DNA from 4 places in the Pseudoalteromonas aliena SW19 genome. Region 3 is predicted to be linked to each of the others. Evidence: predicted binding sites of a transcription regulator. Region 3 holds the regulator's gene; each other region holds the start of a gene.
The links. The regulator LexA, encoded in region 3, represses DNA repair genes until DNA is damaged. The targets are predictions, from matches to a motif close to TACTGTATNNNNATACAGTA.
Positions count from the first base shown of each region.

Region 1 (2,212 bases), on a different contig from region 3:
AGATCAAATAGATGCAAGTGTGAATGACGCTGTACAATATGCAAGAAGTAATTTAATATCAGGCGCGAGTGCCGAGTTATGTGAAAAGTGTGATGAGGCAATTCCGCAAGCTCGAAGGTTAGCACTACCTGGCGTACGCTATTGTGTTCAATGCCAAGCTACTATTGAGCGCAAAAGAGCAGGTGCTAGCACGGTTAACCGACGTGGTAGTAAAGACAGTCAATTACGTTAAAAGGTGCCTTGAGCACCTTTTTATATTAATCTAGAAACGATTCATGTTTTCTTTTTTCTGAATAAGCTCAATAGCATAGCCATCAGGGTCTTTAACAAAGGCTATTTCAGTGGTGCCACCTTTTACAGGGCCAGGCTCCCGGCTAACATTACCACCTGCGGCTTTTATATCTGCACAGGCTTTATAAATATCGTCAAACTCAATCGCGATATGACCATAAGCATTGCCTAAGTCGTAGCTATGAGTATCCCAGTTGTAGGTTAGCTCTAACACTGTGTTATCTTTTTCATCCCCATAGCCTAAAAACGCGAGGGTGTAACGATACTCTTCATTATCTGCGCGACGTAATTCTTTCATGCCCAATATTTGAGTATAAAACGCAATTGATTTGTCCAAATCAGCAACTCGTAACATGGTATGTAATAAACGCATTTGTGCACCTTAGCTTGTGGTTAAATTTGCATAGGCTTTCAATAATACAGGTGCAGTACGCCAATTTGTAGGCTTGTGAAAAAATCCTTTCAGATTTGTTAAACAGGTAAGAAAGGCATGGCTATTTATAACACAGTAATCAACAGAGCTGAGCTCATAGAAAAATAGTGAGTTAGTTTTGATGTATTATAAACGATCGCGCGCAATCGGAGTCGCTATATAAGCTAGCATCTATTTATTTTAAGCTTTTTCTTGCTGCATCAGTTGAAAGCCTATATTGATCCTAAAGTACAATAACTTTAAGTCGCTACTTAGCGTCAATATCGAAAGGGCGAACGGATATAGTAAATCACCATTAGAGTAATTTTAAGATTGAATAATAAGTGCAAATACTGGATACTGTTTTTATATACAGTTGTGGCGATGTTATGAAACAAGAATTACCAGCAAAGTACTATTTAGCGCATTTTAGAGAGCTTATTGAGTTTGTATCCAGCAAGTGTATACACTTGCTTGAACCCAAACATGAAGTGTTTATTGCTAAAATTAACCAGCTTGATGAGCAAAGCCAGTGTATGTTGGCGCGTGTATATTCACGAAAGCCTTATCTAGTACAGGCGCAGTCGCTCAATTATGAAGAAATAGCGTCACCGCATCAGGCTATCTATACGCTAAAAACGGCCGGTATTTTATTTGAGCCAAACGAGCTGCACTATGCACAGCTTTTAACACATTTAACGAAACCTTCCTTGGTTGAGTTACTAAGTAGTTACCCAGAACAAATAAGCTTTAAAAAGAGCGCTGCTAAAGGTGTGCTAGTGGATATTGCATGTGCATTTTTTAAAGATTGCCCACAAGAGCTTGCCCCGCTTTATAGCCAGTATGTTATTAACAGCCGCAGTGATTTTTACGAGTATTTTGAGTTTTTATTTGCAGGTAAGCTCAGTCGTGGTGATGTGAATCATCAAAACCGGTTTGTAATGCGAGATTTAGGTTTAACTACGACACGTGAAGGGCACAGTGAGAGTTTATCGCGCTTTGAAACACTTAATGAAGCGCAATCAAACTATTTATTAAATCGCTGCCGATTAACATTTAAAAATATAACAGATGAAAACGATTATTTTCCTCTAGCGTCGCAGGTTTTATTGCAAGTCGCGCATGGTGCAATTGCGGTTGCGTTAAAAAATAAATTATTAGTTAGGCTTTATCGACAATTAAAAGGGGTTGATAGCGAACTTGCTTTTAGCTTACTTGAAGCCTGCATGGATGATAGTGAAGCACAAGAAATTCAAATAAGAGAGCAATACCGACTCGGTAATAAAGAGTGGGTAAAAGCGCGCTTAGACGCCATTATTGAAAATCCACTTACTGATGATTTACTGTATTTTGCTGATGATTTTTTAATGCGTAAATTTAATAAAAAAACACGTTCGCGTTTGAGTGCAATGCTTGCCGACACACAGTGCGTACTCGAAATTGATGAACTGTACCGAGGTGAAGTAGAGCAGGGCGTAAACGATTATTATACTCACCAAGGTATGCAAG
Region 1 covers NZ_AQGU01000017.1:91,626-93,837, reverse strand. Annotated here, with positions in the region: gene PALI_RS00545 (DksA/TraR family C4-type zinc finger protein) at 1-232, shown strand, start outside; gene gloA (lactoylglutathione lyase) at 263-664, opposite strand; gene PALI_RS00535 (exonuclease domain-containing protein) at 1,093-2,212, shown strand, end outside.
Region 1: the regulator LexA is predicted to act here: its motif matches at 1,062-1,081, upstream of PALI_RS00535 (exonuclease domain-containing protein).

Region 2 (2,212 bases), on a different contig from region 3:
TACACACCGTAATAATTGGCATAAACATGAATAAGGTAGCTACAAGAGTAGAGGGGGGCTTAAGTGTATTTATATCAGTAAAGGACTGCCTATAATCAACAATCCTTACTTATGTAAAGGGGTTAAATAAAATTATATATTACACACTGTGGCATTTTTTGTATTTCTTATTACTACCACATGGACAATCATCATTTCTACCCACCTTAATATCCGTAACTGGAAATATAGTGCCATCTAAATAACGCCATTGAGCATTTTCTTTAATGAATTGCGATTTTTCGTGAAGTTCACAAAACAGACTTTGGTAAAAGTACTGAGCTTTAAATTCTACTTCGCCTTTATCTCCATCATGGTGTGAGCTAATGACATCAAGATTTATAAATCGACAGCTGTTAGCAAAATCGTTTATTTCTTTAACAGGATTTTCAGCTTGCTTTTTACTTGCATAGGTTTGGTAAACATATTTTGCATTTTTAAGTACATAAGCCGTATAACGCGAACGCATTAGTTGTTCAGGAGTCTGAGCTTGTTGTTTTGCTAAATGAAGAGGTTCGCAGCAGTCTGCATATTCTTGCTGACTGCCACATAAACAGCTTATAGAGTTCAGTGAGTTCATAGTTGTTCTACACAGTATAAAAGCGTTAGTTTAACAAGCTTGTTGGCTATGGGGTATCTTTGTAATTTGAATATTATTTGTAAAACAGTAAAGTTTTGTTCGTGTTTTACTCAAATCTAAAGATAAGCTATTAAGTAATTGGTTATTTACTATGTCTGTCCATGTAATTACTGCTGAAAAATTACCGTTATGTAACGCCGAATTTAATACATACTCTAAATTGACTAGGTGCTTTTGTCTAATAACAAGTAATTTACTTGTATCAATAGAGCATGAATCAAGTAATGCTTTACTAGGTACGTTATCCGGTGCGATTAATAATGTCCAAGCGTTTAGATTATTGTACTGATGTAGCACCTTTAATAACTCAAATGTCGCAGATATCTCATCTTCAATCTGAATTAAATTAACACAATCACTTTTATCGTCTTGCTGGTAGCTTTTAACTGTTCTAATTGTAATAGGCTGTAACATTTTAGTTATCTCACTGGGTTTATATACAGTATTTATATACAGTAGTTTATACAGTGCTTTTGCGCAAGTATTATTTGCTATTTATTTGTACAGTTATTCTTTTTTAAATATTCAATTAGATTTAATTTTTAAGTAGGTCTTTGATAATTAATGTTTTTATATTTCATACCACTTCTAGCTTAAATTTTAATTATAGAGTGCTATTGTTACTATGACTTAGCTAGCAGGTGATTGCAGCGTTTTTTACGGTGACTTTATACAGGTGTTTTATGAATAAAATACGTAGATGATTATTCTGTAGGGGAAGTATGAGAGATCAAATGAGAAAACTGCAACTGGTGAATTTGCTCATACAAACTAGCAGCATAACATTGTGCATCTTTAAAGCGTTTGGTTTCAATATGTTTACGTAGATCGGCCAAAGCTGCCGTCGCAGGTTCATGACCTTGACTACTTGATAAGCTTAGCCATGCCGTAGCATGAAAAACACTTTGCGGTACGCCTTGCCCTTTAACAAAAAACAGTCCCAAATAAAATTGTGCTCGGTGATCTCCCGACATAGCAGCCAAACGCATCCATTTTGCGGCAAGTGGATGTTGGTCATTTTTTAAATAATAAAGTGCCTTATTAAGGGAACTTTGCGGGCGATCCTCATTATTTGGTGCTAAATTAGCATCATTAGGTTGCGTTACAAAAGACAATATATTGTCTAATTGTTGCTCTAAATTCTGGCCTGTTGGTGTTGTATTTATCATATTCGTCTTTTTGTTATTTTAGCTACTTCAATAGTTTAGTATACCGCAAGGTAAAATGTCCTGTAAAAAATTATTTTTATGATAAAATCTCGTCACTTTTTATTATCATAAGTTTATTATGCTCGAAGCCTTATTTAAAATTAATGAAAATGGTTCCTCGGTTCGCCGTGAGTGTATCGCTGGGGTAACTACATTTATCACCATGGTTTATATCGTGTTTGTGAATCCTGCAATGTTAGCTGAAGCAGGAATGGATCAAGGAGCAGCCTTTGTCGCTACATGTATTGCTGCTGCTATTGGTTGTTTTATTATGGGCTTATGGGCTAATTATCCATTAGCACTTGCGCCTGGTATGGGATTGAAT
Region 2 covers NZ_AQGU01000018.1:118,166-120,377, forward strand. Annotated here, with positions in the region: gene PALI_RS01400 (YchJ family protein) at 140-619, opposite strand; gene PALI_RS01405 (SulA-like leucine-rich domain-containing protein) at 650-1,093, opposite strand; gene PALI_RS01410 (tetratricopeptide repeat protein) at 1,384-1,848, opposite strand; gene PALI_RS01415 (NCS2 family permease) at 1,967-2,212, shown strand, end outside.
Region 2: the regulator LexA is predicted to act here: its motif matches at 1,118-1,137, upstream of PALI_RS01405 (SulA-like leucine-rich domain-containing protein).

Region 3 (2,212 bases):
ATTAGCAATTTCGTCTTGAGGAGTAGAAAGCATTGAGTAAAACTCAACGTCTTCACCCATGTATTCGTAATGCCATTTCCATTGCGATCCTGTAATTTTAATAGTGAGATCAGCCTTACTGGCATCTTCCATTGCAATTAGAGTTTTAGTGGCCGGTATAGCCATAGCAATTAAAATAACAAACGGAATAGCAGTCCAAAGTATTTCTACTTTCGTGCTTTCGTGAAATTGAGCAGGCACTGCTCCTTTAGATTTGCGGTGATGAATGAGTGCCCAAAACATAATGGCAAACACGATTACCCCAATCACACAACATATGAAAAATATAGTCATGTGCAGCTGATAAACATTATTACTTATATCAGTTACGCCTTTACGCATATTAAATTGGCTATTTGCCAACACTTGCTGCGGAAAAACAAACAGTATAAGCCACAAGGTAGAGCTCAATTTACCCATGTGACGACTCCTTTGATGCTGTTGCGAGTGCAAAGCGAAGAGGCATACGGCTTAAACGCCAATTCGTTATTTTTATTTTTGTATTAATACCCTCGTCCTTATTAAACAATAGGTATTACACTGCGCTAACCAAGGTTTTATTGTAAATATGTGTATTCTCAAAACTAAAAACAATGAGTTACTGTTAGCCCAGCCCATTAATAATTAGCTAAAGATTAACCAACAAGCAAGTTTTAGTATGAAAATTAAACAAATGATATTAACGGATTAGCAAAAAAACATGTCACTTTTAAAATTTTAAAATGATGCGAACTGAGTTTTGATAGGGGTTACAAATAACATAAGGGGATAAAAGAGGAGTGCAATAAAAATTATTTAGTAAGGAGCCTTGTAACTAAAAATGCGTACTAAAAAGCACGCATTTATAAAATCAGTAATTTAACACTGCATTAAATTAGTGAGTTATTTAATGCGCTAGAATGATCATGTTTTTACTAAAATTGGTATTACATCCAATCAGCGTTACGAATAACCCCAACAGCCAAACCTTCAATATTAAAAGATTCGTTTTCTAAATCGACTTCAATTGCTGAAAAATCATCATTTTCAGCATGCAGCAGTACTTTTCGACCTGCTTTTTCAAAGCGCTTTACAGTTACATCATCATCAACACGTGCAACTACAACTTGCCCATTTTCAGCAACTTGAGTTTTATGCACCGCCAATAAGTCGCCATCCATAATACCTATATCTTTCATGCTCATACCGTTAACACGCAGTAAAAAATCGGCAGCAGGTTTAAACATTAATGGATCAATTTTACAATGACTTTCAACATGCTCTTGCGCCAAAATAGGCTCACCGGCCGCTACTCGGCCAATTAGAGGCAAACCTAATTGCTCAGGTTCTTCTTCTTCAACAAGTTGAATACCTCGGCTTGCGCCTGGCTTCATTTTAATAACACCTTTTTTTGCAAGTGCTTTTAGATGCTCTTCTGCAGCATTGGCACTTTTAAAACCTAGTGTTTGTGCAATCTCTGCACGTGTAGGGGGCATACCAGTGTCTTTAATAAAAACTTTAACTAATTCGAGTATTTGAGCTTGGCGCTTCGTTAATGGTCGCATATAACTGGTTTTCCATACAGTACATTTAACTGTGAGTATATACAGTTAAATAAAAATCGCAAATTTAAATTAAGCTAAACAAACTATGCGATTACCAGCTAATAGCGTTTGTTTTTCATAATTAATAAATCCCCTTTCACACTTACAAAAACAAAATCTGGTTACATAAATTAAACAAGTGTATTTTTATATTTACAATAATAGTCATATTAAACACACCTCAATGTTAATGGGTTGAAAACAGCTTATTAACATGTACACTTTATAAGAACAAAATAAATTCAAAAGGATTATCAAATGAAAAAATACTCACCATTATTTATTGGCCTACTGTTCAGTGGTTATACGCACGCTCAAGTTCCACTTTTTGAAGTTCAATACTCTAACATTTCACAAAGCATGACTGCACAAGCAAGTACTCAATCTCAATTTGGGCAACCACTTTTTGAACTAAGCAGCAACACAGATGCTTTTTTCTTACCTATTAAAGGTAATAATATTGAGTTTATTAAAAGCACAACAAGCTCATCAGCAACAGGTAGTCTAATTTGGGTTGGTAAAAGCTTAGATGGTGACGAAGTTACACTCATCAAATCGGAAAAAGGGATTTCTGGTACGGTAAAAGTAGG
Region 3 covers NZ_AQGU01000028.1:182,889-185,100, reverse strand. Annotated here, with positions in the region: gene coxB (cytochrome c oxidase subunit II) at 1-459, opposite strand, end outside; gene lexA (transcriptional repressor LexA) at 966-1,583, opposite strand; gene PALI_RS16035 (M12 family metallo-peptidase) at 1,881-2,212, shown strand, end outside.

Region 4 (2,212 bases), on a different contig from region 3:
ACCTACTAGGCGTAAGTACGACAGCGCATCTTTAATTTCTTGGCGCTCAAAGAATCGCATGCCCCCATAAATACGGTATTTTAAGCCTTCCTGAAGCATAGCTTCTTCGAGTACGCGTGATTGCGCGTTACTTCTGTATAAAATTGCCGCATCTTGAAGGGCATTACCCGCATTTAGCCAACTTCGTAATTTACTGCTTACAAAGCGTGCTTCGTCTAACTCATTAAATGCTGCATAAATAGAGATTGGCTCGCCATCGTTACCGTCGGTCCATAAGCTTTTACCCATACGCTCTGAGTTATTTTGAATTAATGCGTTAGACGCTTTCAAAATAGTCGCGGTTGAACGGTAGTTTTGTTCAAGACGAATGGTTTCTGCGCTAAAGTCAGTTAAAAAACGCTTAATATTTTCGATTTTAGCACCGCGCCAACCGTAAATACTTTGGTCATCGTCGCCTACAATCATGATGCTATTTGTATCGCCAGCAAGTAACTTTAACCATGCATATTGAATGGTATTTGTATCTTGGAATTCGTCTACGAGCATATGTGCAAAGCGCTGCTGGTAATGACGCAGTAACGTTGGGTTATTTTTTAACACTTCGTAGCTACGTAGTAATATTTCAGCAAAATCAACTAAGCCAGCTCTATCACAGGCTTCTTGGTAGGCGGCATAAACACGCAGCATCATTTGCTCGTTAATATCGTATGCTTGAATATCTTTAGGGCGAAGTGCTTCATCTTTTTTGGCGCTTATGTACCAGCCAAATTGTTTAGCAGGCCACTTTTTATCATCAATATTCATCGATTTTAATAAGCGCTTGATCATCCGAAGTTGATCGTCAGAGTCTAAAATTTGAAAGGCTTCAGGTAAATTAGCTTCACGGTGATGAGCACGTAAAATACGATGAGACAAACCATGGAACGTACCAATCCACATACCACCTACAGGGGCTTTTAGTGTTTCTTCAACGCGGCTGCGCATTTCTTTAGCTGCTTTATTAGTAAAGGTAACTGCAAAAATACTGTAAGCAGAGGCTTGCTCAACTTGCATAAGCCACGCAATACGATGAACTAATACTCGTGTTTTACCAGACCCAGCACCTGCTAATACCAGCATGTTTTGTAGTGGGGCTGCAACGGCATCGCGTTGTTTGTCATTTAAGCCATCGAGTAATTGTGAAACGTCCATCGTTACGCCTTTTTAATCAATATTGTGGGCAGTATAGCAGGTGTTTTTGTTAGGCTAAATAAAATACTGTTTTTATAAACAGCTATTTATAAAATAGCCTTAAAAACGAGTAACTTGCTAATTTTTTGAACAAACAAAAAAGCGTAAATGCACAATAAAAACTGCTAATTTGACCTAAAGTTAGCAAAATTTACTAACTCTCTAAATCTAGGGTGATTTAACTATTTGATTTGTAAGCTTTAATAAATTGGCATAGAGTGTGTAAGTAAATAATTATAAAATCAAATAAATACAGAGGTTAGTATGGCAGATCAAGGTTCTGGCGGTAACGTAATCGCAGCATTATGTAATATATTTTTTCCTGGTTTAGGGCAGTTAGTGCAAGGGCGTATTTTAGCTGCTATATTTTTTGCACTTGCTATTGTAATAAGTTACGCACTAATTTATGTACTTATAGGTTTTGTACTTGTTCCTATTATTTACTTATGGTCGATTATTGACGCCGCGCGTTATAGATCGCGAAGTTAACGGTTTTAAAGTTGAGTAAAATAGCGCCCATGTGGCGCTATTTTACTTTATATGTCCTGTGGTTTGCGGGCGTTTACGTATATAATTACGCAATTAAAGATTTACAGGCAAACCCTATGGAATATCAATTTATTCGCGACCCTATTAGTGGGCTACGTATTAAAATAAGCAGTGAACACGCTATTATTGGTCGCTGGCTAAACGAAGAAATAGGCAAAGACAAAGTAGCTATGGTGCAAGCACTCATTGCATCGGTGAGTTCAAGCTATGAGCCGCTAACGCTAAAAGGCCAAGAAATCGATTTAATCTTAACGAAAGACGAAGCATTATTTGAAGCCCATGCGCTTCATCAAGACAGCGAAGACCTAATAGCGTATCAAGATGACGATTTAGCGCTTGAAGAAAATGGTTTAAGTAGTGGTTGTGGCTTTGAAGATTTTATTGATTTAATTGACTCATGGCATGAGTTTACTACCTCAAGATAAAAACCCGC
Region 4 covers NZ_AQGU01000022.1:522,874-525,085, reverse strand. Annotated here, with positions in the region: gene uvrD (DNA helicase II) at 1-1,191, opposite strand, end outside; gene PALI_RS04565 (hypothetical protein) at 1,495-1,719, shown strand; gene PALI_RS04560 (YacL family protein) at 1,836-2,204, shown strand.
Region 4: the regulator LexA is predicted to act here: its motif matches at 1,256-1,275, upstream of uvrD (DNA helicase II).